DNA from 4 places in the Pseudomonas sp. GNP012 genome. Region 2 is predicted to be linked to each of the others. Evidence: predicted binding sites of a transcription regulator. Region 2 holds the regulator's gene; each other region holds the start of a gene.
The links. Region 2 encodes FliA, which starts transcription of late flagellar genes. Its sites were predicted from a motif close to CTAAAGTTTNNNNNNNNNNNGCCGNTAA; they were not measured.
Positions count from the first base shown of each region.

Region 1: a site for FliA is predicted at 2,242-2,269, ahead of ACXX83_RS19415 (flagellar protein MotY). Genes of this name have one in related genera too.
Region 3: a site for FliA is predicted at 4,317-4,344, ahead of ACXX83_RS05420 (methyl-accepting chemotaxis protein). Genes of this name have one in related genera too.
Region 4: a site for FliA is predicted at 2,136-2,163, ahead of flgM (flagellar biosynthesis anti-sigma factor FlgM). Genes of this name have one in related genera too.

Region 1 covers NZ_JBTGUU010000001.1:4,306,733-4,313,913, reverse strand. Annotated here, with positions in the region: gene ACXX83_RS19430 (peroxiredoxin) at 1-273, shown strand, start outside; gene rnt (ribonuclease T) at 455-1,132, opposite strand; gene pyrC (dihydroorotase) at 1,129-2,175, opposite strand; gene ACXX83_RS19415 (flagellar protein MotY) at 2,335-3,240, shown strand; gene ACXX83_RS19410 (argininosuccinate synthase) at 3,370-4,587, shown strand; gene ACXX83_RS19405 (hypothetical protein) at 4,730-5,440, opposite strand; gene ACXX83_RS19400 (response regulator transcription factor) at 5,913-6,539, shown strand; gene ACXX83_RS19395 (PA3496 family putative envelope integrity protein) at 6,620-6,799, opposite strand; gene nth (endonuclease III) at 6,906-7,181, opposite strand, start outside.
Region 2 covers NZ_JBTGUU010000001.1:3,714,235-3,721,415, reverse strand. Annotated here, with positions in the region: gene flhF (flagellar biosynthesis GTPase FlhF) at 1-773, shown strand, start outside; gene fleN (flagellar synthesis regulator FleN) at 890-1,720, shown strand; gene fliA (RNA polymerase sigma factor FliA) at 1,717-2,457, shown strand; gene ACXX83_RS16710 (chemotaxis response regulator CheY) at 2,625-2,996, shown strand; gene ACXX83_RS16705 (protein phosphatase CheZ) at 3,018-3,806, shown strand; gene ACXX83_RS16700 (chemotaxis protein CheA) at 3,855-6,116, shown strand; gene ACXX83_RS16695 (protein-glutamate methylesterase/protein-glutamine glutaminase) at 6,165-7,181, shown strand, end outside.
Region 3 covers NZ_JBTGUU010000001.1:1,244,214-1,251,394, forward strand. Annotated here, with positions in the region: gene ccoO (cytochrome-c oxidase, cbb3-type subunit II) at 1-306, opposite strand, end outside; gene ccoN (cytochrome-c oxidase, cbb3-type subunit I) at 317-1,741, opposite strand; gene ACXX83_RS05415 (alpha/beta family hydrolase) at 1,837-2,514, shown strand; gene ACXX83_RS05420 (methyl-accepting chemotaxis protein) at 2,719-4,284, opposite strand; gene ACXX83_RS05425 (CPBP family intramembrane glutamic endopeptidase) at 4,390-5,181, opposite strand; gene acnA (aconitate hydratase AcnA) at 5,411-7,181, opposite strand, start outside.
Region 4 covers NZ_JBTGUU010000001.1:4,021,873-4,029,053, reverse strand. Annotated here, with positions in the region: gene ACXX83_RS18170 (MFS transporter) at 1-352, shown strand, start outside; gene ACXX83_RS18165 (flagellar brake protein) at 416-1,162, opposite strand; gene ACXX83_RS18160 (flagella synthesis protein FlgN) at 1,256-1,723, opposite strand; gene flgM (flagellar biosynthesis anti-sigma factor FlgM) at 1,772-2,098, opposite strand; gene flgA (flagellar basal body P-ring formation chaperone FlgA) at 2,267-3,025, opposite strand; gene ACXX83_RS18145 (chemotaxis protein CheV) at 3,109-4,041, shown strand; gene cheR (protein-glutamate O-methyltransferase CheR) at 4,087-4,914, shown strand; gene flgB (flagellar basal body rod protein FlgB) at 5,286-5,693, shown strand; gene flgC (flagellar basal body rod protein FlgC) at 5,697-6,140, shown strand; gene flgD (flagellar hook assembly protein FlgD) at 6,156-6,878, shown strand; gene flgE (flagellar hook protein FlgE) at 6,910-7,181, shown strand, end outside.

The sequences.
Region 1 (7,181 bases), 590 kb from region 2:
ATCATGAAGGCCTACGACGTTCAGTCCGCTGATGGCGTAGCGTTCCGTGGCGCGTTCCTGATCGACGACAAAGGCGTTGTCCGTTCGCAGATCATCAACGACCTGCCGCTGGGCCGTAACATGGAAGAGCTGCTGCGTCTGGTCGACGCTCTGCAATTCCACGAAGAGCACGGCGAAGTCTGCCCTGCCAACTGGAAGAAAGGCGACAAAGGCATGAACGCTTCGCCAGAAGGCGTAGCGGCTTACCTGACCGAGCACGCTGCCGCTCTGTAAGGCGCACGCTGCAGGTAAAAAAAAACCGGCCATCGAGGCCGGTTTTTTTATGCGCGGGATAACGCCGGGACTGTGTAGGAGCGAGCTTGCTCGCGATGGACTTGAGAACACCGCTGGGTGTCAGGTTCCCCGCGTTATCGTTCACGACCATCGCGAGCAGGCTCGCTCCTACAGAAAGCCATCAATCGTTGAAGTCTTCCCAGCCACCCATCTGTTTCCAGCGATTGACGATGCCGCAGAACAGCTCTGCCGTCTTTTCGGTGTCGTAGCGGGCCGAGTGGGCCTCGCGACCGTCGAAGTCGATGTCCGCTGCCTGACACGCCTTGGCCAGCACGGTCTGGCCGTATGCCAGGCCCGCGAGTGTCGCGGTATCGAAACTGGAGAACGGATGGAACGGATTGCGCTTCATGTCCAGACGCGCAACCGCCGCATTCAGGAAGCCCAGGTCGAAGCTGCTGTTATGCCCGACCAGGATCGCCCGTTTGCAACCGTTGGCCTTGAGTGCCTTGCGCACGCCGCGGAAGATATCGTTGAGAGCAGACTCTTCACTCACGGCCATGCGCAGCGGGTGATCGAGCTTGATCCCGGTGAATTCCAGGGCGGCCGCTTCGATGTTCGCGCCTTCGAATGGCTCGACCCGGAAGAAGTAGGTGTGATCCGGGTACACAAAACCCTTTTCATCCATGGCGATGGTGGTCGCGGCGATTTCCAGCAGGGCGTCGGTGGCGGAGTTGAAGCCACCGGTTTCTACGTCGACGACAACCGGCAGGTAACCACGAAACCGTGCGGCCATTGGATGACGGGAACCGCCACCGCCGCCATTGCCTTCCAGTTCGTCGTCGAAATGGTCTTCACTCACGCGTGTTCCTCCAGCAGGCGCCAGCGCAGTTTTTCACCGGCGCGCAGCGGGATAACGGTCAGCTCGCCAAACGGCAGGCTGGCAGGGGCGGTCCATTCTTCGCGGACCAGGGTGATGCGATCGGTGTTGGCCGGCAGCCCATAGAAACGCGGGCCGTTGAGGCTGGCGAAGGCTTCGAGCTTGTCCAGAGCATTGCGCTGTTCGAACGCTTCGGCGTACATCTCGATCGCCGCATAAGCGGTGTAGCAGCCGGCGCAACCACAAGCGGCTTCCTTGGCGTGCTGGGCGTGGGGGGCCGAGTCGGTGCCGAGGAAGAATTTTTCACTGCCGCTGGTGGCGGCGTCGAGCAGGGCTTCCTGGTGCGTATTGCGCTTGAGGATCGGCAGGCAGTAGAAATGCGGCCGAATCCCGCCCACCAGCATGTGGTTGCGGTTGTACAGCAGGTGATGCGCGGTGATGGTCGCGCCAACGTTGGCCGAAGCCGAGTTGACGAACTGCACGGCGTCAGCGGTGGTGATGTGTTCGAACACCACTTTGAGCGTCGGGAAACGCTCGACCACACGACGCATGTGCTCGTCGATGAAGATTTTTTCGCGGTCGAACACGTCGACATCGCCACGGGTGACTTCGCCGTGGATCAGCAACGGCATCCCGACTTCGGCCATGGCCTCGAGTGCAGGGAAAATCTTGTCGATGCTGGTAACACCAGAGTCCGAGTTGGTGGTCGCGCCGGCCGGGTACAGCTTGGCGGCGTGCACGAATCCGCTGGCCTTGGCCTCACGGATCTCTTCAGGCTGGGTGCGGTCGGTCAGGTACAGGACCATCAGCGGCTCGAACAGGCTGCCGGCCGGGCGGGCAGCGAGAATCCGCTGGCGATAGCCGTCGGCTTCAGCCGCGTTGCGCACCGGCGGAACCAGGTTGGGCATGATGATGGCGCGGCCAAAGGTGCGCGCGACATCCGCGACGGTATTGGTCAACACGGCACCATCGCGAAGATGAATGTGCCAGTCGTCGGGACGCAGCAGGGTCAGGCGGTCGGACATGAGGGGATTCCAGGCGGGTCAAACTCAAGGGAATGCTACCGGAAAAGACTCTTGCAGGCACTCGCTATCAAGTTTTGCCGCAAGCTTCCGATATCCAACGGGTATGCCGTAAACATGTGTGTGTCGGTCTTTTTGTTGTAGAAGCCAGTGGAGCCTCCCGTGCGCCAGCGTTATTTAGCCTTGCTCAGTGTGTTTGCCAGCCTTCCTGCGATGGCGCTCACTTTTCAGACCCGCCTGGAGAGCATTGAGTGGACGGTCGAAGGCGACAAGTTCGAATGCCGCCTGACGCAGCCGATTACCGACTTCGGTTCGGGGGAGTTCGTGCGCAAAGCCGGTGAGCAGGCAACGTTTCGTCTCAAAGCCTATAACCCGATGATGGGCGGAGGTTCGGCGACCTTGCTGGCGGCTGCCGCACCGTGGCAACCGGGGCGTGAGGATATAAACCTGGGCACGGTGAGAATCGGTAGCGGCAACGTGTTGTTCAACAGTTCACAGGTGCAGGCCGGACGCCTGATCAGCGGTCTGATGGACGGTCGCAGCCCGGTGGTTCGCCATTCCTCGGGAGATGGCCGGGTGTCGGAAGTGCGCTTGCTGCCGGTCAGGTTCACCCAGGCGTTTGCCGATTATCAAGGCTGCGTGGCCAAACTGTTGCCGCAGAACTTCGAGCAGGTGAAACAATCCCAAATCGGCTTCCCTGGCGGCGGTATCGAGCTCGACAATGCCGCGAAAGCCAAGCTGCAGGTCATGCTGGAGTACATGAAGGCTGATCCGACGGTCAATCACATCGAGCTCGACGGTCACTCCGACAACAGCGGCAACCGCCTGACCAATCGCGACCTGTCGCGGCGCCGGGCCCTGGCAGTGATGGAGTTCTTCAAGGCCAACGGCATCCAGGAGTCGCAAATTACCCTGCGTTTCCATGGCGAACGTTATCCGCTGGCGCCCAATACCAACAACGCCAACCGTGCGAAGAACCGTCGGGTAGCGGTACGCCTGGAGCGGGGAGCGCCCGCGGAACAAGTTGCCCCGCAAGCGACGAAAGCGGTCACTTCGGCAACTTCCTGACCCTTAAGTCATCGTCGCGCTCTCGACAGATTCTGTCGCTTGGTCGTCATAAGCTGTCGCGCCTCTGTAAATTATCCTGCATGAGCGGTAGACTTCACGGCTTTCCGTAGAACCCCGTGGAGTGATGGCATGGCGGACGTAAACAAGGTCGTTCTGGCGTATTCCGGCGGCCTGGACACTTCGGTGATCCTCAAGTGGCTGCAGGATACTTATAACTGTGAAGTGGTGACCTTCACCGCTGACCTGGGTCAGGGCGAAGAGGTCGAACCTGCACGCGCCAAGGCTCAGGCCATGGGCGTCAAAGAGATCTACATCGACGACTTGCGCGAAGAGTTCGTGCGCGATTTCGTTTTCCCGATGTTCCGCGCCAACACCGTTTACGAAGGCGAGTACCTGCTGGGTACTTCCATCGCTCGTCCGCTGATTGCCAAGCGCCTGATCGAAATCGCCAACGAAACCGGCGCTGACGCCATTTCCCATGGCGCCACCGGCAAGGGCAACGACCAGGTTCGTTTCGAGTTGGGCGCGTACGCCTTGAAACCTGGCGTGAAAGTGATTGCTCCCTGGCGCGAATGGGACCTGCTGTCCCGTGAAAAGCTGATGGACTACGCCGCGAAGCACGCGATCCCGATCGAGCGTCACGGCAAGAAGAAATCCCCGTACTCCATGGATGCCAACCTGCTGCACATCTCCTATGAAGGCGGCGTGCTGGAAGACACCTGGACCGAGCACGAAGAAGACATGTGGCGCTGGACCGTTTCCCCGGAAAACGCTCCAGACAAGCCGCAGTACCTGGAGCTGACCTACCGCAACGGCGATATCGTCGCGCTGGACGGCGTCGAAATGACTCCGGCCACCGTACTGGCGACCCTGAACCGTATCGGTGGCGAGCACGGTATCGGCCGTCTCGACATCGTCGAGAACCGCTATGTGGGCATGAAGTCCCGTGGCTGCTATGAAACCCCTGGCGGCACCATCATGCTGCGTGCCCACCGTGCGATCGAATCGATCACCCTGGACCGCGAAGTGGCTCACCTCAAAGACGAGTTGATGCCCAAGTACGCCAGCCTGATCTACACCGGCTACTGGTGGAGCCCTGAGCGTCTGATGTTGCAACAGATGATCGATGCGTCCCAGGTCAATGTGAACGGCGTTGTGCGCCTGAAACTGTACAAGGGCAATGTGATCGTCACTGGCCGCAAGTCCGATGACTCGCTGTTCGACGCCAACATCGCGACATTCGAAGAAGATGGCGGCGCATACAACCAGGCGGATGCTGCGGGCTTCATCAAGCTCAACGCCCTGCGCATGCGCATTGCGGCGAACAAAGGCCGGAAGCTGTTCTGAGACCTTTGAACTCGTGATGGATACCTGACCTCGTCCTCGACGAGGTCAGGCTCCTGAATATGGGGTGTGGTGCCAGGTACTGCGTTGTCGGGTGTGCCGCTGACGGTTTCCTGTCTTTCTCCTTCCGATGGTCTGTCCTGTTCTACGCATTGTTGTTTGCCGGTTGGCCGGCTTGATCAATTACCGTCAACCTTTGCGAGACGGGATTGTAGGCAATGTAAAAGGCAGAGCAGTGCTTCCTGGTCTGTCTGGAATGTTTGAGCGCACTGGCCTTCAGTAAAGTCTCTGAAATGGCACTAGTGACAAACAGAATCACGTACGCCATTTTTTCCCGTGGCTTCTGGATTTTTTCCAGCAGCGTTTCAAATTCGACCTCCTTGTTCATACCGCGTGTATCAACGATGCACAGGTCTTTTACAAATTCCGGTAACTGAAGTTGATGCTGAACGAAGACGGTGCTGTGCAGACCAATCTCCGTTGGCGGGTCCTGTGCACCGCAGGGCGACCGAGCTGGCTGCTGGCCATTCGATGGCCTTTCCAAAGCGGGATTCGCGGGCGACTTCCCGGACGCTTTTTTTTCCGACCGCCCAGCATCTTCCATCGCTTTCATGAAATGTTTTCCCTTTTCAAAGTCGGAAGGCGCATACAGTGACCGGTAGTTGAAGTTGAGTGTCGCGAAAAAAAGCAAAAGTAAATAAAACGGAAAGCTGATCAGAAACCAGACATAGAGTTCTCTTTCCTCTTGGTCAAGGAAGGGGAGAGAAACGGCGGCCGAAGTTTCAGAGAGCGTTGCGAATATCGCAATGATTGTCATCGGGTTGGTGATTATCTTTCTGCCATGTTCTGTACTCATGTTGAATTCTCATTTTTTGAGTGTTTTTTGAAGTCTGTTTGATGAGGCTGTTTTGGGTTTTTTTATGATTGCTGGTGGTGCTTTAATGATTGCTCAAAAAATATAATTCGCTGTAAGAGTAATTGGATGTCTGGCGTGTGATATTTCTGGTGTGAGTGTTGAGTGCGAAAATATAAGTTACGTTCTGGCGCAGAAGTAAATATTTGTGTTTGTCAGGGCCCGGTTGTTCACGCTGGCTTTTGGAAAATTCTGGTTGTAAATCGATAGGGCCGATTGCTGAAAGCTGCGCCACCATGACGCCGATACAGTTTTCAATTCATTCCGCTCGAGGGATTTTTGTAGGAGAAATCCGTGTTGTTTGTAGGGTATGTCTCTTGGTGTGGGTGGTTGGAAGGGGCGACATGCCATGGGTGAAACGACTAGGCTATTGTGCGGGCTCTAAAAATTCGAACAGCGAAAATTGGACTTGCCCATGAATAAAGTGCTGATCGTGGATGATCACCCCGTCATTCGTCTTGCGGTACGTATGCTAATGGAACGTCATGGCTACGAAGTTATTGCAGAAACCGATAATGGTGTGGATGCACTGCAACTAGCCCGTGAACTTACGCCGGATATTGTCATTCTGGATATCGGGATTCCGAAGCTGGACGGATTGGAAGTCATCGCGCGTTTGTCTTCGACCTCAATGCCGATGAAAGTGCTGATCCTGACTTCCCAGGCGCCGGGGCATTTTTCCATGCGTTGCATGCAATCCGGTGCGGCCGGTTATGTCTGCAAACAACAAGACCTGACGGAGTTGCTCAGTGCAATAAAGGCCGTATTGTCAGGCTACAGTTACTTTCCCAATCAAGCCTTGCATACCGTGCGTTGCAGTTTGGGGAACGCCAGTGAGGCCGACATGGTTGATCGGTTGTCGGGGCGGGAAATGATGGTCCTGCAGCAGTTGGCCAGAGGGAAGACCAATAAGGAAATTGCCGATGGGATGTTTCTCAGCAATAAAACAGTCAGTACTTACAAGACCCGCCTGTTGCTCAAGCTCAATGCAAGGTCCTTGGTCGATTTGATCGAGCTGGCCCAACGCAACGGTCTGGTGTGATGGCGTATCTTTGCGACAAGGGGCGTTTGTTGAAGTATGGCACTTAAAAAAAAGCCTCCGTTTCGGGAGGCTTTCAGGTGTCATAAGTCAAAATCGTAGTCGGCCAATTGCTTTTGCAGTCGGCGCTCCTCCAGCAGATTGTCGATGGTGCGGCGTTTGCTCAGATTAGTTTTCGCTACTTCAACCACCGGCTCGGCGTCATCGGTTTCGGCGGTGGTGAAGTCGTCTTCTACGTCCAATTGCTCTTTGCCAGTACTCATTTAGTTGCTCCAGGCTAAGAAGGCCTTTGGCGCTCCTTATATCGACAATCTCCCGGCGGGTAAAAAAGATTTTTTCAATCGACAATTCAATAATCCCAATAGCGCCTCAATCGTCGGAGGTTTTGTGCTTGTATTCGCACAAGTCCTCGATCCGGCAGCTTCCGCATCGGGGCTTGCGGGCGAGGCAGACATAGCGGCCGTGAAGGATCAGCCAGTGATGGGAGTCGAGCAGGTACTCCCTGGGCACGAATTTCATCAGTTTTTTCTCGACTTCCACCACATTCTTGCCGGGCGCAATGCCGGTACGGTTGCTGACCCTGAAAATGTGCGTGTCGACAGCCATGGTCAGCTGACGGAATGCGGTATTGAGTACCACATTGGC
Region 2 (7,181 bases):
TGCTGGCACTGATCAGCGAAATCCAGGAGCCTCGTCAGGCCTGGCGCATGTTGCTGGCACACCTGGCGCGCATGATCGTTACCCCGGAAGTCGAGCCGCTGGAAGAGGGCGGAGTCATCGCCATGGTCGGCCCTGCCGGCATGGGCAAGACCACCACCCTGGCCAAGCTGGCTGCCCGTTACGTGCTCAAGTACGGCGCGCAGAACATTGCGCTGGTGAGCATGGACAGCTTCCGCATCGGTGCCCAGGAGCAACTCAAGACCCTGGGGCGCATTCTCAATGTGCCGGTGACCCACGTCGATCCGGGCCAGTCCCTGGTGCAGGCGCTCGATCCATTGCTGCGCAAGCGCGTGGTGCTGATCGATACCGCCGGCCTGCAGGCCAGCGACCCGGCCCTGCGCATGCAGCTCGAAAGTCTGGCTGGTCGTGGCATCCGCTCAAAAAATTATCTGGTCCTGGCAACCACCAGCCAGAAACAGGTTCTAACCGCCGCTTATCACAGTTACAAGCGTTGCGGGCTTGCCGGCTGCATCCTGACTAAACTGGATGAAACGGCAAGCCTGGGCGAAGTGTTGAGCCTGGCCATCAGTCATGAGCTGCCAGTGGCGTACCTGACCGATGGCCCGCGGATTCCGGATGATCTCCATCTGCCGCGCCGTCATCAGTTGGTCAGTCGCGCCGTCAGTGTGCAAATGCAGGAAGAACCCAGCGAAGAAGCCATGGCTGACATGTTCGCTGACATCTACCACAGCCCGACCAAGCAGGTTGGCTGAGGTAATAATGAATCGTTTTTGTACCTACATCGATGGTCTGCCATGCATTGTTCCGTTTGTGAACGCGCAGCCAGTAATGTGGCCTCCGTCTATGCAAGACAAGGTAAAGAAATAACATGGGCAGCATGCATCCCGTACAGGTGATCGCGGTGACCGGCGGCAAAGGTGGCGTCGGGAAAACTAACGTGTCAGTGAACTTGTCCCTGGCTTTGGCTGAGCTTGGCCGGCGCGTCATGCTGCTGGACGCCGACCTGGGACTGGCGAACGTCGACGTTCTGCTGGGCCTGACACCCAAACGTACCCTGGCCGACGTGATCGAGGGCCGCTGCGAACTGCGCGATGTACTGCTGCAGGGACCTGGCGGCATCCGTATCGTTCCGGCCGCATCCGGCACTCAGAGCATGGTGCATCTGAGTCCTGCGCAACACGCGGGCCTTATCCAGGCCTTCAGTGATATCGGCGACAACCTCGACGTATTGGTGATCGACACCGCTGCGGGCATTGGTGAGTCGGTCGTCAGCTTCGTTCGTGCAGCCCAGGAAGTGCTGCTGGTGGTGTGCGACGAGCCGACCTCGATTACCGATGCCTACGCCTTGATCAAGTTGCTCAATCGCGACTACGGCATGAACCGCTTCCGCGTCCTGGCCAACATGGCCCAGAGCCCGCAGGAAGGGCGCAACCTGTTCGCCAAGTTGACCAAGGTCACGGATCGCTTCCTCGACGTCGCCCTACAATACGTCGGCGCGGTGCCCTACGACGAAAGCGTGCGCAAGGCTGTGCAGAAGCAGCGCGCCGTCTACGAGGCCTTCCCGCGTTCCAAGTGCTCGCTGGCGTTCAAGGCCATCGCGCAGAAGGTCGATACCTGGCCGCTGCCTGCCAACCCGCGCGGGCACCTGGAGTTTTTCGTCGAGCGTCTAGTGCAGCAAACAGCAGGACCTGTTCTATGACAGCCAGCGGTTACAACCTCTACAAAAAATCGGCTCGTGATGCGCAGTACGAGCTGATCGAGCGTTACGCGCCGCTGGTTAAACGCATTGCTTACCACTTGCTGGCGCGTTTGCCGGCCAGTGTCCAGGTCGAAGACCTGATCCAGGCCGGGATGATCGGCCTGCTTGAGGTATCGACCAAATATGACGCCAGCAAAGGCGCCAGTTTCGAGACGTACGCGGGCATTCGAATCCGCGGCGCCATGCTCGATGAAGTGCGCAAGGGGGACTGGGCGCCACGTTCGGTCCACCGCAATACGCGCATGGTCAGCGACGCCATTCGCTCGATTGAAGCGAAAACCGGCCGTGACGCTAAAGATCACGAAGTTGCGGCCGAACTCCAATTGAGTCTCGACGATTACTACGGAATTTTGAACGACACCCTGGGCAGCCGGTTATTCAGTTTCGACGATCTGTTGCAGGACGGCGAACACGAAGGGCTGCACGAGGATGGCGCGAGTGCTCATACCGAGCCGTCACGCGATCTGGAAGATGAACGCTTCCAGGCTGCGCTGGCGGATGCGATTGCCAATTTGCCGGAGCGTGAGCGACTGGTGTTGGCGCTGTACTACGACGAAGAGTTGAACCTCAAGGAAATCGGTGAGGTCCTGGGGGTCAGCGAATCGCGGGTCAGCCAGTTACACAGCCAGTGCGCGGCCCGCTTGCGGGGGCGTTTGGGGGAGTGGCGAGCGCGCTGAAGGCAGTGTGGGGACACTGCGAAAGAGGCTGGTGTGGTGTTGAACTGCGCCGGTCCCGATCTGTTGTGCTCCAGACAGTCATTGAGTGCTTTGCCGGATTGATTGAAATGGCGCGTCCAGGTGCTGGGCGCGTTTAAGACTGCTTGGAGGTCGAATTGGACAAGAACATGAAAATCCTCATCGTTGATGACTTCTCAACGATGCGGCGGATCATCAAGAACCTGCTGCGTGACCTTGGGTTCACCAACACCGTCGAGGCCGACGATGGCACTACCGCCATTCCGGTGCTCAACAGCGGAAGCATCGACTTTCTGGTAACGGACTGGAACATGCCAGGTATGACTGGCATCGATCTGCTGCGTCACGTGCGTGCCGATGAAAAGCTCAAGCACCTGCCGGTGCTGATGGTGACCGCTGAAGCCAAGCGTGAGCAGATCATCGAAGCGGCCCAGGCCGGCGTTAACGGCTATGTGGTCAAGCCCTTCACGGCCCAGGCGTTGAAAGAAAAAATCGAGAAGATTTTCGAACGCATCGGTTGATGAGTGCGCCACGGGGGAGCTATGGGCAATAACGAAACTTCATTGGGCGACTTTGAATCGACCCTGAAAAAACACGCCGTCGAATTGGTCGAGAGCCTTGAAAAAGGCAAGTTCGGCGACGCGGTGCAATTGATCCATGAGCTCAACCAGACCCGAGACCGCGGCCTGTATCAGGAAGTGGGCAAGCTCACTCGCGAACTGCATAGCGCGATCGTCAATTTCCAGATTGACCCGCACATGCCGCAAGCCGAAGAAGTGTCGCAGATCACCGACGCCACCGAGCGCCTGGGCTATGTGGTCAAGCTGACCGAGGCGGCGGCCAACCGCACCATGGATCTGGTGGAAAATGCCACGCCGCTGGTCAACAGCCTGGCGGACGAAGCCCAGGCCTTGAGCACGGACTGGGGGCGCTTCATGCGTCGTGAAGTCGGTGCCGAAGAGTTTCGTGAACTGGCCCGTCGGGTCGACGGCTTCCTGGCACGCAGCGGCACGGACAATCGCGCGGTGTCGGGCAACCTCAACGACATCCTGCTCGCCCAGGATTACCAGGACCTCACGGGGCAAGTGATCAAGCGTGTGACCCAACTGGTCACCGAAGTTGAAAGCAACCTGCTCAAGCTCGTGCTGATGGCCAGTCAGGTGGACCGCTTTGCGGGCATCGAACATGACCGTGAAGCGATGCTTGCGCAAAAAGATCCACAAAAACATCTCTCTCAGGGTGAAGGTCCGCAGATTCATGCCGATAAAAGAGAAGACGTTGTGTCCGGTCAGGACGATGTGGACGATTTGCTATCCAGCCTGGGATTTTAGAATTTTAGGTATTTTGGGTTTTTAGACCTGTTAGGAGCACCCCCCCTGATGAGCTTCGGCGCCGATGAAGAGATCCTTCAGGATTTCCTGGTTGAGGCCGGCGAGATTCTAGAGCAACTGTCCGAGCAACTGGTCGAGCTGGAAAGCCGTCCGGATGATGCGGATTTGCTCAATGCAATTTTTCGCGGTTTTCACACTGTAAAAGGGGGCGCCGGCTTCCTCCAGCTCAACGAACTGGTGGAGTGCTGTCACATCGCCGAGAACGTGTTCGACATCCTGCGCAAGGGTGAGCGTCGCGTCGACTCGGAACTGATGGACGTGGTTCTCGAAGCGCTGGACGCGGTGAACGGCATGTTCAGCGAAGTCCGCGAGCGCAGCCCGATCACGGCTGCGACACCTGAACTGCTGGCGGCGCTGGCCCGTCTGGCCGAGCCGCAATCGGCTGACGAAGAGGTTACTGCACCTGTCGCCGCCGTGGTTGAAGCGCCGGTGGCTGAAGCCGATTCCGGCGATATTACCGATAACGAATTCGAGCAATTGCTAGACTCGCTCAATGCCGTCAAGGCACAGGCCGAGGCGCCGGCGGTTGCCCACGCACCTGCAAGCGAAGCACCTGCAAGCGACGAAATCACCGATGCCGAGTTCGAGTCGTTGCTCGATCAGTTGCACGGTAAAGGCCAGTTTGCCGTCGATGCGATTGCGCAGGCTCCGGCTGCGCCAGAAGCACCGAAAGCGCCGGGCGACAGTTCCGATATTACGGACGACGAATTTGAAGCACTGCTCGACCAGTTGCATGGCAAGGGCAACTTTGCTGTCGAGGCACTGGAGTCCGCCATTGCTTCGGTGCCTGCACCTGCTGCCCCAAGCGCGGTGGCGGCTGGCAGCGATCTGATTTCCGATCACGAGTTCGAAGCGCTGCTCGACGAATTGCATGGCAAAGGCAAGTTCAGCGAAGTCGGCACCGCGACGGCGGCCAATGGTTCGAGCGCTGCAGTTGCGGCACCGGCACCGGCAGCCAAGGCTGTGGCGCCCAAACCTGTGGCCAAGGCCCCCGAGCCAAAAGCCGAAGCACCGGCCGGCGCTGCACCGGCTGCTGCCCGCGCCCCGGCCGCGCCACCGGCGGAAAAACCGGCAAGCGAAGCCGAGACCACCGTACGGGTCGATACCGCGCGTCTGGACGAGATCATGAACATGGTCGGCGAGCTGGTGCTGGTACGTAACCGCTTGGTCCGCCTGGGTCTCAACAGTGGCGACGAAGCCATGTCCAAGGCTGTATCGAACCTCGACGTGGTCACCGCCGACCTGCAAACCGCGGTCATGAAGACCCGGATGCAACCGATCAAGAAAGTTTTCGGGCGCTTCCCGCGCCTGGTTCGCGACCTGGCTCGCCAGCTCAAGAAAGAGATCAACTTGGAGCTGGTCGGCGAAGAAACCGACCTCGACAAAAACCTCGTCGAGGCCCTGGCCGACCCGCTGGTCCACTTGGTGCGCAACGCGGTCGACCACGGCATCGAGTCGCCGGAAGAACGCGAAGCCTCGGGCAAGGCCCGTGGCGGCAAGGTGATTCTGGCGGCCGAGCAGGAAGGCGATCACATCCTGCTGTCGATCTCCGATGACGGTAAAGGCATGGACCCGAATGTCCTGCGTTCCATCGCGGTGAAACGCGGCGTGATGGACAAGGATGCGGCCGATCGACTGAGCGACACCGAGTGCTACAACCTGATCTTCGCCCCGGGGTTCTCGACCAAGACCGAGATCTCCGACGTGTCGGGTCGCGGCGTGGGCATGGACGTGGTGAAAACCAAGATTTCCCAGCTCAACGGTTCGATCAACATCTACTCGGCCAAGGGCCAGGGTTCGAAGATCGTCATCAAGGTGCCGCTGACCCTGGCGATCATGCCGACGCTGATGGTCATGCTCGGCAACCAGGCGTTTGCGTTCCCGCTGGTGAACGTCAACGAGATCTTCCACCTCGACCTGTCGACCACCAACGTCGTGGACGGCCAGGAAGTGGTGATCGTGCGGGACAAGGCGTTGCCATTGTTCTACCTCAAACGCTGGCTGGTCAGCTCCGCCGCTCACGAAGAGCAGCGCGAGGGCCATGTGGTGATCCTTTCGGTGGGCACACAGCGAATCGGCTTTGTCGTCGATCAACTGGTGGGCCAGGAAGAAGTGGTCATCAAGCCATTGGGCAAAATGCTCCAGGGAACGCCGGGCATGTCCGGCGCCACCATTACCGGTGACGGCCGCATCGCGCTGATTCTCGATGTTCCGAGCATGCTCAAGCGTTACGCCACCCGGCGTATTTGATTCTGCTGGAGCGGGGCGCCTGGCCTCGCTCCATCTAATGGAGTGTTTATGGCAGTCAAAGTCCTGGTGGTGGACGATTCGGGGTTTTTCCGCCGCCGCGTCTCGGAAATTCTTTCAGCGGATTCCAATATCCAGGTCGTCGGTACGGCGACCAACGGCAAAGAGGCGATCGATCAGGCGCTGGCCCTCAAGCCCGACGTGATCACCATGGACTACGAGATGCCGATGATGGACGGCATCACTGCCGTGCGGCACATCATGCAACGCTGCCCGACCCCGGTCCTGATGTTCTCCTCGCTCACCCATGAAGGCGCCCGGGTCACCCTCGATGCGCTGGATGCCGGCGCCGTGGACTTCCTGCCGAAGAATTTCGAAGACATCTCGCGCAACCCCGAGAAGGTCAAGCAACTGCTGTGCGAGAAGATCCTGAGCATCTCGCGCAGTAATCGTCGTGTCAGTCACTACAGCGCTCCGGCGCCTGTCGCTGCGCCAGCGCCGACGCCAGCGCCTTCCAGCGTGGGCAGTTTTGCCAGCAGCGCGCCCGCGCGTCCGGCACCGGCACCGATCCCGGCGCGTACGCATGCCCCCGCTACGTCGTCGCCCGCGCCAAAACGCAAAAACTACAAACTGGTGGCCATCGGTACGTCCACCGGCGGCCCGGTGGCACTGCAGCGGGTGTTGACCCAATTGCCGGCCAACTTCCCGGCCCCGATCGTGCTGGTCCAGCACATGCCGGCCGCTTTCACCAAGGCCTTCGCCGAGCGCCTGGACAAGCTCTGCCGCATCAGCGTCAAGGAAGCCGAGGATGGTGACATCCTGCGTCCGGGCCTGGCGTTGCTGGCGCCGGGTGGCAAGCAGATGATGATCGACGGTCGCGGCGCGGTGAAAATCCTCCCGGGTGACGAGCGTCTCAATTACAAGCCGTGCGTGGACATCACCTTCGGTTCGGCAGCCAAGTCCTACGGTGACAAAGTTCTGGCGGTCGTCCTGACCGGCATGGGCGCCGATGGCCGCGAAGGCGCGCGCCTGCTCAAGCAGGGCGGCAGTTCGATCTGGGCGCAGGAC
Region 3 (7,181 bases), 2.5 Mb from region 2:
TTTCGAACCCCACAGGAACGGGTGGTCCCAAACGCTTTCGCCGGCCACCGAGTAGTGCCCGTAGCGTTCGGTCTCGGCGCGGAACGGACGGATCATCTGTGAGTGACAGCCGACACAGCCTTCGCGGATGTAGATGTCGCGGCCTTCCAGTTGCAGCGCGGTGTAGGGCTTCATGCCTTCGACCGGCTTATTGGTCACGTCCTGGAAGAACAGCGGGACAATCTGGGTCAGGCCACCGATGCTCACGGCCAGGATCATCAACAGCAGCAACAGGCCGACGTTTTTCTCGATAGTTTCGTGTTTCATGGCGGACTCCTCAGGCCATCTGCGCGGCAGCGGCGACTTCGGCAGGCTGCGAGGCCCGCACGGTGCGCCAGGTGTTGTAGGCCATCAGGAACATGCCGCTGAGGAAGATCGCGCCGCCCACCAGCCGCACGACGAAGCCAGGGTGGCTGGCCACCAGGGTCTCGACGAAGGAGTAGGTCAGCGTGCCGTCCTCGTTCACCGCACGCCACATCAGGCCCTGGGCGATGCCGTTGACCCACATCGAGGCGATGTACAGCACGGTGCCGATGGTGGCGAGCCAGAAGTGCGCGTTGATCAGGCCGATGCTGTGCATCTGCTCGCGTCCGAAGACTTTCGGGATCATGTGGTACAGCGCGCCGATGGAAATCATCGCCACCCAGCCGAGCGCGCCGGCGTGTACGTGGCCGATGGTCCAGTCGGTGTAGTGGGAGAGGGCGTTGACCGTCTTGATCGCCATCATCGGCCCTTCGAAGGTCGACATGCCGTAGAACGCCAGCGACACCACGAGGAAGCGCAGGATCGGGTCGCTGCGCAACTTATGCCAGGCGCCCGACAGGGTCATCATGCCGTTGATCATGCCGCCCCAGCTCGGCGCGAGCAGGATCAGCGACATCACCATGCCCAGCGACTGCGCCCAGTCCGGCAGCGCGGTGTAGTGCAAGTGGTGGGGGCCGGCCCAGATGTACAGGGTGATCAGCGCCCAGAAGTGCACGATCGACAAGCGATAGGAATACACCGGGCGCTCGGCCTGTTTCGGCACGAAGTAATACATCATGCCGAGGAAACCGGCGGTGAGGAAAAAGCCCACGGCGTTGTGTCCGTACCACCATTGCACCATCGCGTCGGTGGCACCGGAGTACAGCGAATAGGACTTGGTGAAACTGACCGGCAACTCCATGTTGTTGACGATGTGCAGGATCGCCACGGTGATGATGAACGCACCGAAGAACCAGTTGCCGACATAGATGTGTTTGGTCTTGCGCTGCATGATCGTGCCGAAGAACACGATGGCGTAGGCGACCCAGACAATGGTGATCAGGATGTCGATCGGCCATTCCAGCTCGGCGTATTCCTTGGAACTGGTGTAGCCCAGCGGCAGGCTGATGGCCGCCAGGAGAATCACAAGCTGCCAGCCCCAGAAGCAGAACGCGGCGATTTTCGGTGCAAACAGTTGCGACTGGCAGGTGCGTTGCACCGAATAGAACGAGCTGGCGAACAGCGCGCAGCCGCCGAAGGCGAAGATCACCGCGTTGGTGTGCAGTGGGCGCAAGCGGCCGAAACTGGTCCAGGGCAAATTGAAGTTGAGTTCGGGCCAGACCAACTGGGCAGCGAGAAAAACCCCGAGCCCCATGCCGACGATGCCCCACACCACCGTCATAATGGCGAATTGGCGGACCACCTTGTAGTTGTAGGCGGTACTGATAGAAGTGTTCATGGTTCCCCATCCACGGTTCAGCCGAAGTGAGCGCACTCGCGCAAGGCAGCGCACCCTTCGGCCGGAGTTATAGGCAGACTAAAAGCGAGGCAAGCATGGACAAAGGGCACAAGGCCGGTATTGACGGGGATCAATGGGCGCAGTGTGTGCGGGATCATGGATGGTTGTGGAATGCCGCTGCCGGCAAGGCAGCGGCGACGCTGATCCTCGCCCACGGCGCCGGTGCACCGATGGACAGCGACTGGATGAGCGACATGGCTGCACGCCTCGCCGCACAAGGCGTCAACGTGTTGCGCTTCGAGTTTCCCTACATGGCGCAGCGGCGCCTCGACGGCGGCAAGCGCCCACCGAATCCGGCGCCGAAACTGCTCGAATGCTGGCGTGAGGTGTATGCCCAGGTGCGACGCCATGTCACTGGGCCGCTGGCCATCGGCGGCAAGTCCATGGGTGGGCGCATGGCCAGTTTGCTGGCCGATGAGTTGGGGGCGGATGCGCTGGTGTGCCTGGGCTACCCGTTTTATGCGGTGGGCAAGCCGGAGAAGCCGCGGGTCGAGCATCTGGCGGGGCTCAAGACTAGAACCTTGATCGTGCAAGGCGAGCGCGATGCGTTGTGCAACCGGGAGGCGGTCGAAGGGTATTCGCTATCGCCGGTTATCGAGGTGTTCTGGCTGGTGGCGGGGGATCATGACTTGAAGCCGTTGAAAGCTTCGGGCTTTAGCCATGAGCAGCATTTGGCGGCTGCGGCGCAGAAAGTGGTCGCATTTCTTCTCTGAGATGAGTGGTGTCTGGGCCTGCCTCTTCGCGGGCAAGCCCGCTCCCACAGTGATCTGTGGTGTGGCTTGATCGTGTGATCAATGCAAAACCCTGTGGGAGCGGGCTTGCCCGCGAAGGCGCCCGCACAGACAACATACTTTTCAAATTGATAATAAAAAACCCGGAAGCTCTCACTGTCCGGGTTCTTGTCATTCCAGCAGCAATCAGCGGTTAAACCGTTCCACCAACGAATACTGGGTGTTCGCAGTCTTGGTCAGCTCTTCACTCAACAAAGCCGAGTTCTGCGCCTGTTCCGAGGTCTGGTCCGCCAGCTCCGAGATGTTGCTGATGTTGCGGCTGATTTCTTCGGCCACGGCACTTTGCTCTTCGGTCGCGGCGGCGATCTGGGTGGTCATGTCGGTGATGTTGGCCACCGCTTCACTGATCCCCACCAGTGCCTGGTCCGCTTCCAGCACCCGCGCCACGCCTTCTTCCGCCTGACGATGCCCGGCTTCCATGGTTTGCACCGCAGTACCGGCGGTTTGTTGGAGCTTGGCGATCAGCGCATGAATCTGCCCGGTGGACTCGCTGGTGCGTTGCGCCAGCTGACGGACTTCGTCGGCCACCACCGCAAAACCACGACCCATCTCACCGGCACGGGCCGCTTCGATGGCGGCGTTCAGGGCCAGCAGGTTGGTCTGGTCGGCGATGCCTTTGATCACGTCGACCACGCCACCGATTTCGTTGCTGTCCTTGGCCAGTTGGGTCACGGTGACGCCGGTTTCACCCACCACCACCGACAGGCGCTGGATGGCTTCGCGGGTTTCCCCGGCGATGTCACGACCGCGACCGGTCAGCCGATTGGCTTCCTGGGTGGCGTCGGCCGTGCGTTGCACGTGGCTGGCGACTTCCTGGGTGGTCGCGGCCATCTGGTTGACCGCCGTGGCCACTTGCTCGGTCTCGACCCGTTGACGTTCCAGGCCGCTGGAGCTGTTGTGCGCCAGGGCATCGGACTGCCTGGCCTGATCGGTCAAGTGCTCGGCCGTATCCTGCAGTCGCGTCAGGCAGGTTTTCAAGCGTGCTTCCTGGCTGAGGATAGACATCTCCAGCCGCGCCTGGGCGCCGCGACTGTCGGTGTACATCTGTGCGATCAACGGATCGGAGGTGGTCTGCTCGGCCAGGCGCAGCAAACGCTTGAGACCGCGCTGTTGCCACTGCAGGCCCATCAGGCCCAGCGGCACCGAAAGACCGGCGGCCAGGGCAAAACCCCAATGGGAGTTAAGCGATGCACCGATCATGAAGCTCAACTGGCTGACCAGGATGAACGGCAGCCAGTCCTGCAGGATCGGCAACCATTTATCCGAAGAGGGAATGGCTGACTTGCCCTGGTTGATGCGTTGGTAGAGCGCTTCGGCACGGCGGATCTGTTCGGCGGTGGGCTTGACCCGCACCGACTCGTAACCGGTCACCTGATTGCCTTCGAAGATCGGTGTCACATAGGCGTTAACCCAGTAGTGATCACCGCTCTTGCAGCGATTCTTCACAATGCCCATCCATGGCAAGCCTTGTTTCAGCGTGCCCCACATGTGGGCGAACACCGCGGCCGGGACGTCGGGGTGACGGACCAGGTTGTGCGGTGCACGGATCAGCTCCTCCCGGGAGAACCCGCTGATATCGACGAAATCGTCGTTGCAGTAGGTGATCATGCCCTTGGCATCGGTGGTGGAAATCAACCGTTGCTGGGCCGGGAAGGTCCGCTCGCGTTGTGTAATTGGCTGGTTGTTACGCATGGCTTTTTTAATCCGCAAGGCTTTCAAGTGCTGTATCGGCAATACCGGCGGATTGTTGAGATTATTTTTCGATAATTAGCGATGCGTCGCAAAATGACCCTTGCGTCAGCCGGCGAGCATCGGATACGTGAACAGGCCGAAGTGCAGCAGGTTCAAGCCGAAGTGGGTGGCGATGGCGGCCGCCAGCCCGCCGAAGCGGTAGGCCAGGCCATAGCCGATCCCGGCCAGGCCGGCCAACAGGACCCATTGCCAGCCTGCCCCGGCATGGGCCAGGCCGAAGATCAACGAAGCCAGGAGCAGGGCAAGGTTTTCGCCATGGCGCAGGTTTTTCAGGCATCGGTTAAGGCCACCCTGGATATAGCCGCGGAACAGCGCTTCCTCGACCAGCGTCACCAGCAGCAGATTGTTGAGCAGCCACAACCAGGCAGAATCCGGCCACTTCGGTGCCCAAGTGACGACACCCAGCAACAGTGCGCCGCCCAAGGCCAGCACGGCACTCAGGGGCAACGCCAGTGCGGTGGCAAACAGGATCGATCGAAACGAGCGCCGACCGACAAGCCATGGGCAGACCAGTAACAGCCAAAAACCGATCAGGGGTTTGTCAAGGTTCGCGTACATGGAAAACGGCACCGCGTCGTCGGTGAAACGCTGCGTGGCGATGATTGGGCCGTTGTAGAAACCGGGCCACCAATGCGTGGCAAGGGCCAGCGCGAGAATGATGAACAGGCCATGGCCGAGGTACCGACCGAACTGAAGTGTTTGCTGGCTAGCGGCAAAACCGGAAACCAACAGCAAAGCAACAGAAGTCGCCGCCGGCCAACTCATACTGCTGAAGTCCAGTGCTAAGTAGTAGCCGAGGGAGAGGAGGGCCAGAAAAGTCCTTGGCAGAGCAAACATTGAAAGTCCTTGTATCGAAATTCTGGATTCCCCCAGTCTCCAGTGGGAGCGAGCTTGCTCGCGATGACGGCGGAACATTCAAAGATGATGTTGAATGACACTCCGCTATCGCGAGCAAGCTCGCTCCCACAGGGACTAGTGTCGGGCCAACATCAAGCAGTGCGAGATTATAGGGATGTGGTCACAAACAAAAACACCGCCCGAAGGCGGTGTTTGTATCAGCGCATGGCTAGGAGGCAATCAGCTGCCGCAACACGTAATGCAGAATCCCTCCGGACTTGAAGTATTCCACCTCATTGAGCGTATCGATGCGGCACAGCACCTCGATTTTCTCGCGGCTGCCGTCTTCGCGAGTGATGACCAGTGTCAGGTTCATCCGTGGTGTCAGCTCGACACCCGTCAAGCCGAGGATGTCCAGGGTTTCACTGCCGTTGAGGTTCAGGCTCTTGCGGTTCTGATCCAGCTTGAACTGCAACGGCAATACGCCCATGCCCACCAGGTTGGAGCGGTGGATGCGTTCGAAGCTTTCGGCGATGACCGCTTTGACGCCCAGCAGATTGGTGCCTTTGGCCGCCCAGTCGCGGCTCGATCCGGTGCCGTATTCCTGGCCGGCAATCACCACTAGCGGGGTGCCCGACGCCTGATAGCGCATGGCGGCGTCGTAGATCGGCATTTTCTCCCCGGTGGGAATGTAGCGGGTGTTGCCGCCTTCCTCGCCGCCGAGCATTTCGTTGCGTATGCGGATGTTGGCGAAGGTGCCGCGCATCATCACTTCATGGTTGCCGCGTCGCGAACCGTAGGAGTTGAAGTCCCGCGGTTCCACGCCTTTGTCGCGTAGGTATTGCCCTGCCGGGCTTTCCGCCTTGATGTTGCCGGCGGGGGAGATGTGATCAGTGGTCACCGAGTCGCCGAGCAGGGCGAGAATGTTCGCTGCGCTGACATCCTTGACCAGGGGCGGCGGGCCGCCGATGTCGTCGAAGAAGGGGGGATGCTGGATGTAGGTCGAGTCGTCCTGCCAGACATAGGTCGCCGCTTGCGGCACCTCGATCGCCTGCCATTGTTCGTCTCCGGCAAACACTTCGGCGTATTCCTTGTGGAACATGGCGGTGTTGACCTGGCTCACCGCGTCGGCGATTTCTTTGCTGCTGGGCCAGATGTCCCGCAGGTATACCAGTTTACCGTCCTTGTCTTCGCCCAGCGGTTCGCGGCTGAGGTCGGTGCGTACCGTACCTGCCAACGCATAGGCGACCACCAGTGGCGGGGAAGCCAGCCAGTTGGTTTTCACCAGGGGATGCACCCGGCCTTCGAAGTTGCGATTGCCCGAGAGTACCGATGCCACGGTGAGGTCGGCTTGCTGGATGGCTTTCTCGATGGGTTCCGGCAGCGGTCCGGAGTTGCCGATGCAGGTGGTGCAGCCGTAGCCGACCAGGGCAAAGCCCAATTCATCGAGGTAGCGGGTCAGGCCGGCCGCCTTGTAGTAGTCGGTGACCACCTTCGAGCCGGGGGCCAGCGAGCTCTTCACCCAGGGTTTGCGTTTCAGGCCTTTTTCCACGGCCTTCTTCGCCACCAGCCCGGCCGCCATCATCACGCTCGGGTTGGAGGTGTTGGTGCAGGAGGTGATGGCGGCAATGACCACGGCGCCGTTTTTCAGGCGATAGGTCTGGCCTTCGTAATCGTAGTCCGCTTCACCGGCCATATCGGCATTGCCGACGGCGACGCCACCACCACCTTCGCTTTCGAGGCGACCTTCTTCCTTGCTGGTGGGTTTGAATTGCAGGTCGACGAAGTCGCTGAAGGCTTGCGCGACATTCGGCAGCGACACCCGGTCCTGCGGACGTTTTGGTCCCGCGAGGCTGGCTTCGACGCTGCCCATGTCCAGCGCCAGGGTGTCGGTGAACACCGGCTCCTGGCCGGGCAGGCGCCACAGACCCTGGGCCTTGCTGTAGGCCTCGACCAATTGCACTGTTTCAAGTGGGCGGCCGGACAGGCGCAGGTACTCC
Region 4 (7,181 bases), 310 kb from region 2:
AGGTGTGCTGATGAAGCTGTTTGGCAGCCAGATGCTCTATGCGTTCTTCAGTTTCTTTTCGTTGGTGCTGGTGTGGCGGATTCGCCCGAAAGCGGTGACCAACCTGCATCAGGTCGACGACGCGCCGCTGCATCACGTGGCCATGCCGGACAATATGACGAGTTCGCCACTGGTGGCCTGCCTCGACCCGCGTGTTGATGAGCAGGTGGTGCAGGATCAGATGCACACTCCGGTGAGTACCGGGCCAGAGCCTGAGCCAGAACCTGAAGCTGTCAGCGAAACTGAAACAGATCAGCCGCCGCAAGACCCTGATACAGGGCGGGACCCTAACTTCAGCGAGGCCAGGCCTTAAAGCCGGGGCAAAAAAAACGGGCAGTCACCGCAAGGGACTGCCCGTTTTTTGTGGAGGTGTCTATCAGATGTCGTCTTTGTCGAAGCGGCGCGCTTCACGTTGCAACTGGTAGACGAAGCGTTCGACCTGACGCTGCACCAGTCCGCTCATGTTGTGGAAGCGAACACCGGCGAAGGTGGTGGAGATCTTTTCTTCGAAGTGCAGATAACGCAACTCGACTGGAGCCGTCATCTTGCCAAAGGGCAGGTCGGCGTTGAAGCGATCGTACACCTGACCCAGTTGCAGGCTGCCCGTGATGTCGCCGTCGAAACGCAGTTTGCAGCCGGTAGCGGAGATATCCAGCAGCTTGCCGCTGATGGGGGCCTTGAGCTTTTCGCCGTCGAGATTGACGTTGACCAGTTGTGCCAGCTTCAGTGCCGCGCGGAATGCATTGCGGCGCTGGTGGTACACCACTTCATCGGGCAGAGTGCCGCGATAGCAGCGGCTGCCACCGGATTCGTCGATCTTCAATTGGCCGTTGCTTTCCCAGGCAATGCGCACACCTTCGTGGAAGCCTTCGACCCTGAAGGGTTCGCCCGCCATCAGGTAGCGTTCGCCATCGCGAGGAATCATTTCGTCCAGGGCAATCATGTTGCTGTCACGGTCCAGGTCCACCAGATAGCTCTGGAAGCGCTGGCTGCGCTCGTGGAACGTGATGATCAGCGGGTCATGGCTTTCGAGCAGCTGGCGCAGATTGCTGGAGATTTCCAAGGGCGTGGAGAGCACCTTGGGTGGCTGCGGAGCATCATCCACGGATAAGGCATTGGACACGGTTAATCAATCTCCAGGCAAAATTTGACTACGGCTAGCCAGCATTTTGCCAGCATCTTTCGCGTCTTGGATAGAGCGGGCACATCAAGCGGCCTAAGCCTGACTGAGCGGGCGCGGCTTAGCAAGCTTGGAGAATGTTCCGCTGGCATCGTAAAGCGCCGGAGTTTCACCACCGGTGAGGATTTTCAGCTGGGTGGCCGTAGCGGCCTGCTGAGTGATGATCGACTGGCCGTTGTTGGCGTTGATGGCCTGGCACTGGGCCAGGAGATCGGTCAGCACGTCACTTTGCGCCAGCAACTGGTCGCCAATGCTTGACTGGCTGGCCAGTTGCTCCAGCCCGCCGCGGTTGGTCGGCAGGTTGAGGCTGGCGAGAATTTCACTGCGCTTGCGGCCATGCTGTTCGAGCAGGACGACCAATGCCTGTTTCTGCGCCAGGATGTCCTCGAGCAATGGCATGTCACGGCCATGCAAGGCGAGGGATTCGGTCTGCAATAATTCCAGCAGTTGTTGCGCTGGAGCAAAGTCGTCGGTGATCAGTTGCAGTAAATTGGTGTCGTGCATGGCTGGCCTTGGGTTTTAAGCGTCCAAAAGCCTGGCGCCGGCGTTGGCCTAGCGCTGGGCTTCGAAGTTGAGCAGTTTGCTGGCTACACGGTTGCTGTCGACTTTATAGCTGCCATCGGCAATCGCTGCTTTCAACTCGGCCACCCGGGCTTTGTCGACGGCAGGCTGATCGCGCAGCTTGTCATTGACCTTCTGCAACTGTTGAGCCTCATTGCTGAGATGTACCGATTCCCCGCTGTTAACGGTACCGGCCTGTTCGGCCGCGGATTCCAGCGGCGCGGTTTTGCCGGTTTCGGCGCTTTCCTTGCTGGCGCTGGTACGTGTACTGCCCGTAAGGGACGAGGAGCTGTTCAAACGGCTGAAATCGATGACCATGATAAAAAAACCTCTGGGAATTTGGACGCTTGCCATGGTTTCGGCCATTCCCTGGAAAACTTTAGGCTCATTTATCAATGAACCTCGCGCGCGTCAGCGCTTGCCCTGCATGGAGCACAGTCTAGGGAACAGCCGCGGCAAGCGCCACATTCCGATGAACAGAGCGCCTTACATGGACACTTCCACCTGCCCCGGCGCCATGACCTGCGCCTTGATGACTCGCTGGGAGTTGAGGTTCTTCACCCGGATCTGTTCGCTGAGGCTGCCGTTTGACAGGGCTTCGCCGGGCATGCGCACGCTGAGCGTACCGCTGCGGGCGGTAATCACCACCTGATCACCCTTGCGGATCACCTCCGCCTGTTCGATATGCACCAGGGTAATCACCTGGTCTGTGACCATTGGTCGGGTCAGTCGCTGCCCGATCGCCTGGTCGAGGGAGGTCAGGTAACCCTGGCTTATCAGGCTGATATCGCGCTCGCGCAGCACCACATCCCCAGGCTCGACAATGGCGGCACGGCGCAGTGGTCGGGCGCTGGTCACGACATCGCGAAACAGGCGGATTTGAGCGGGTACGAAGACAGTCCAGGGGGAGGCACCCTCGCAGCGGACCTTGACCGTGACCCGTCCCAGCGGCCTGGGACTCTCGAGCGTTGCTGTCAATTCCTTGTCGCACATGGGCATGTGCATGCGCGGGTCGAGCGGGTTGACCTGGATCTCGTAGCGACCTTCCGTTTGACTGGTCGCCAGATAGTCCTCTACGGTGAATTCAAGAAAGCCCTGAGTGACGCCGATAAGCATGTCAGGCAAGGTAACCGCGTCAGCAAGGGCAGGGCTGCCAGTGTTGAACAGGCAAACAGCCGCCAGCACGCCGAGTAATTTGCGGTAGGGTGTGGTCAGGCGTCGAAATAATGTCGGTTCTGTGTTCATAACGATTAAAAAAGCAAGCGCCGTGCCGTTTAGTGATGAAGGCGCGTCGCAACAACACTTGGCGTTGGTGTAGGAGTCTGGGCATGGCTGGTGTAATGGATTCGGTAAACCAGCGCACGCAACTGGTGGGGCAGAATCGCCTTGAGCTGTTGTTGTTCCGTCTCGACGGCCAGCAGCTGTACGGGATCAACGTGTTCAAGGTTCGGGAGGTGCTGCAATGCCCCCAATTGACGTTGATGCCCAAGTCCAGTCCTGTCGTGTGCGGCGTGGCGAACATCCGGGGGGCGACCATTCCGATCCTTGATCTGGCGATGGCGACCGGCTCCGGTGCGTTGAAGGACAAGAACAATCCGTTCGTGATCATCACGGAGTACAACACCAAGACCCAGGGTTTCCTGGTGCGCTCGGTGGAGCGCATCGTCAACATGAACTGGGAGGAGATCCATCCGCCACCCAAGGGCACCGGGCGCGATCACTACCTGACCGCGGTGACGCGGGTCGACAATCAGTTGGTCGAAATCATCGATGTCGAGAAGGTGCTCGCGGAAGTGGCTCCGACGCCGGAAGCGATTTCCGTCGGCGTGGTGGACGTTGAAACCCAGCACAAGGCGCTCTCGTTGCGCGTGCTGACGGTCGACGATTCCTCGGTGGCGCGCAAGCAGGTCACGCGTTGCCTGCAAACGGTCGGCGTCGAAGTGGTGGCGTTGAACGACGGTCGGCAAGCGCTGGACTACCTGCGCAAACTGGTCGATGAGGGCAAGAAGCCGGAAGAAGAGTTCCTGATGATGATCTCCGACATCGAGATGCCGGAGATGGACGGGTACACCCTGACGGCGGAAATCCGCAACGACCCGCGCATGCAAAAGCTTCATATCATCCTGCATACTTCGTTGTCGGGGGTATTCAATCAGGCGATGGTCAAGAAGGTCGGTGCCGATGACTTCCTGGCCAAATTCCGTCCTGATGACCTGGCATCCCGGGTAGTCGACCGGATCAAAGCAGCAGATATCAGCTAGGGGCCTGCGCCCCTGGCAGTCAACACGATTTAAGAGGCGGCATCATTGTCTACGGGTAATTTGGATTTCGAACAGTTCCGGGTATTCCTGGAAAAAGCCTGTGGCATTTTGCTCGGTGAAAACAAGCAGTACCTGGTCTCCAGCCGTCTCAACAAACTGATGGAACAGCAAGGCATCAAGTCTTTGGGGGAGCTGGTTCAGCGCATGCAGACCCAGCCGCGCAGCGGTTTGCGCGAACAGGTGGTGGATGCCATGACCACCAACGAAACCCTGTGGTTTCGTGACACCTACCCGTTTGAAGTCTTGAAGAACAAGGTCCTTCCCGAAGCGATCAAGGCCAGCCCTGGCCAGCGTCTGCGTATCTGGTCGGCGGCTTGCTCGTCGGGCCAGGAACCGTATTCGCTGTCGATGTCCATCGACGAGTTCGAACGGGTCAACATGGGCCAGTTGAGGATGGGCGTACAGATCGTTGCCACCGACCTGTCCGGCACCATGCTGAACAACTGCAAGACCGGCGAGTACGACAGCCTGGCCATCGGCCGCGGTCTGTCGCCCGAGCGCCTGCAGCGTTATTTCGACCCGAAAGGGCCGGGACGCTGGGCGATCAAGGCGCCGATCAAGAGCCGGGTGGAATTCCGTTCTTTCAACCTGCTGGACAGTTACGCGAGCCTCGGCAAGTTCGACATCGTGTTCTGCCGCAACGTGCTGATCTACTTCTCCGCCGAGGTGAAGAAGGACATCCTGTTGCGCATCCACAGCACGTTGAAGCCCGGTGGTTACCTCTTCCTCGGCGCTTCCGAAGCGTTGAACGGTTTGCCGGATCATTACCAGATGGTCCAGTGCAGCCCGGGGATCATTTACCAGGCGAAGTGATGCAAAAGCGGCGCGGATAAAAACGGGAGTCCTCAGGGACTCCTGTTTTTTTATGCCTGCAAATGATCATTTGAAATCACCACACCCCTTGTGGGAGCGGGCTTGCCCGCGAAGGCGTCGTGTCAGTCGATATCAACTTTGCCTGACGCACCGCTTTCGCGAGCAAGCCCGCTCCCACAGTTGTTAGGTGGTGCTCTCGAAAGTGGATCAAGCGGCAGAAAAGCGGCAGGCGGCGGAAAACCGTTGCCGCTTTTCTGGCATTGCCGCGTTGCCATGTCCGGCAAAGCCCCGGTTTCCGGGCTTTTTTGAATTGGCATGGGGCTTGCTAAGTTGATCCTACGAAAAATCAGGTCACCCGAAGGTTTCCCGACATGAGCATCAGCTTCGATAAAGCGCTCGGTATCCACGAACAAGCCCTGGGCTTCCGCGCCCAGCGTGCCGAAGTCCTGGCCAACAACATCGCCAACGCCGATACCCCGAACTACAAGGCTCGGGACCTGGACTTCTCGAAAGTGCTCGCCGAGCAGAACGAGAAAACCAAAAGCGGCACCTTCGCCTTGAACATGACCAACAACCGTCATATCGAAGCTGAAGGTCTGGGCAATGGCGACGAGTCGTTGCTGTATCGCACGCCGATGCAACCGTCGATCGACCAGAACACCGTGGACGCTCAGCTGGAACAATCGAACTACGCGCAAAACGCGGTCAATTTCCAGGCCAGCTTCACCCTGCTCAATAGCAAATTCAAAGGGCTGGTATCAGCCCTGCGCGGAGAGTAAGCCATGTCTCTATCCAGTGTTTTCAACATTGCCGGTAGCGGCATGAGTGCGCAGACCACGCGTTTGAACACCGTCGCTTCGAACATCGCCAACGCCGAGACCGTCTCGTCGAGCATCGACCAGACCTACCGCGCGCGTCACCCGGTGTTCGCCACCATGTTCCAGGGCGGCCAGAGCGGCGGCAGCGACTCGCTGTTCCAGAACCAGGACGCCGCCGGCCAAGGCGTGCAGGTGCTGGGTGTGGTCGAAGACCAGAGCAATCTCGAGGCGCGCTACGAACCGAACCATCCGGCCGCCGATGCCAAGGGCTACGTCTACTACCCGAACGTCAACGTGGTTGAAGAAATGGCCGACATGATTTCCGCGAGCCGTTCGTTCCAGACCAACGCCGAAATGATGAACACCGCCAAAACCATGATGCAGAAAGTCCTGACTCTCGGTCAGTGATAAGGGGCGACTCAGATGAGTGTTACCGATTCCACCAGTGGTTTGAGCCTCAACGACATCCTGGCCAACTCTTCGATCAAGACCAACACCACGACTGACGGCCTCGCCTCGGCAGCCGGCAGCGCCTCGGGCAACCAGGCCCTGGGCAAGGATGCGTTCCTGCAGTTGCTGGTGACCCAGTTGAAAAACCAGAACCCGCTGGAGCCTCAGGACAACGGTGCGTTCGTGGCCCAGTTGGCGCAGTTCAGCAGCCTGGAAGGCATCACCACGCTCAACGACACCGTGAGCGGCCTGGCCAGCAACTACAACTCGTCCCAGGCCTTGCAGGCGTCGTCGCTGGTCGGCCGTTCGGTCATCGCGCCGGGCGACAAGGCTGTGGTCGATACCACCAAGAGCCTCAGCGGCACGGTGGTGGTGCCGTCTTCGGTGGCGTCCGCCACCCTGAAGATCACCGATTCAACGGGCAAGACCGTGCGCACCATCGACCTCGGCTCGCAGAAGGCCGGCAACGCCAGCTTCATCTGGGACGGCAAGAACGATGCGGGTGAGACGGTACCTGCGGGCACCTACACCTTCGGCGCCACGACCACGATCGATGGCCAGTCCGTCGCGTTGATCACCAACCTGCCCGCGACCGTCAACAGCGTGACCATCAGCCAGACCGGCGGTGAGTTGATGCTCAATCTGGCCGGGCTGGGCAGCGTTGCCCTGTCCAAAGTACAAACCATTGGTATGTAAAGCCGACTAACCCGGCATAAAGGAGTGGATGATGTCTTTCAATATCGGCCTTAGCGGTCTCTTTGCAGCCAACAAACAACTGGACGTGACCGGCAACAACATCGCCAACGTCGCGACCACCGGTTTCAAATCGTCCCGTGCAGAATTCGAAGACGTGTACTCGGCGACTCGCCTGGGCACCGGCAGCAAGACCGTCGGCAACGGCGTGCGCCTGGCCAACGTTTCCCAGCAGTTCACCCAGGGTGACGTGAGCAACACCGGCAACGTGCTCGACATGGGTATCCAGGGCAACGGTTTCTTTGT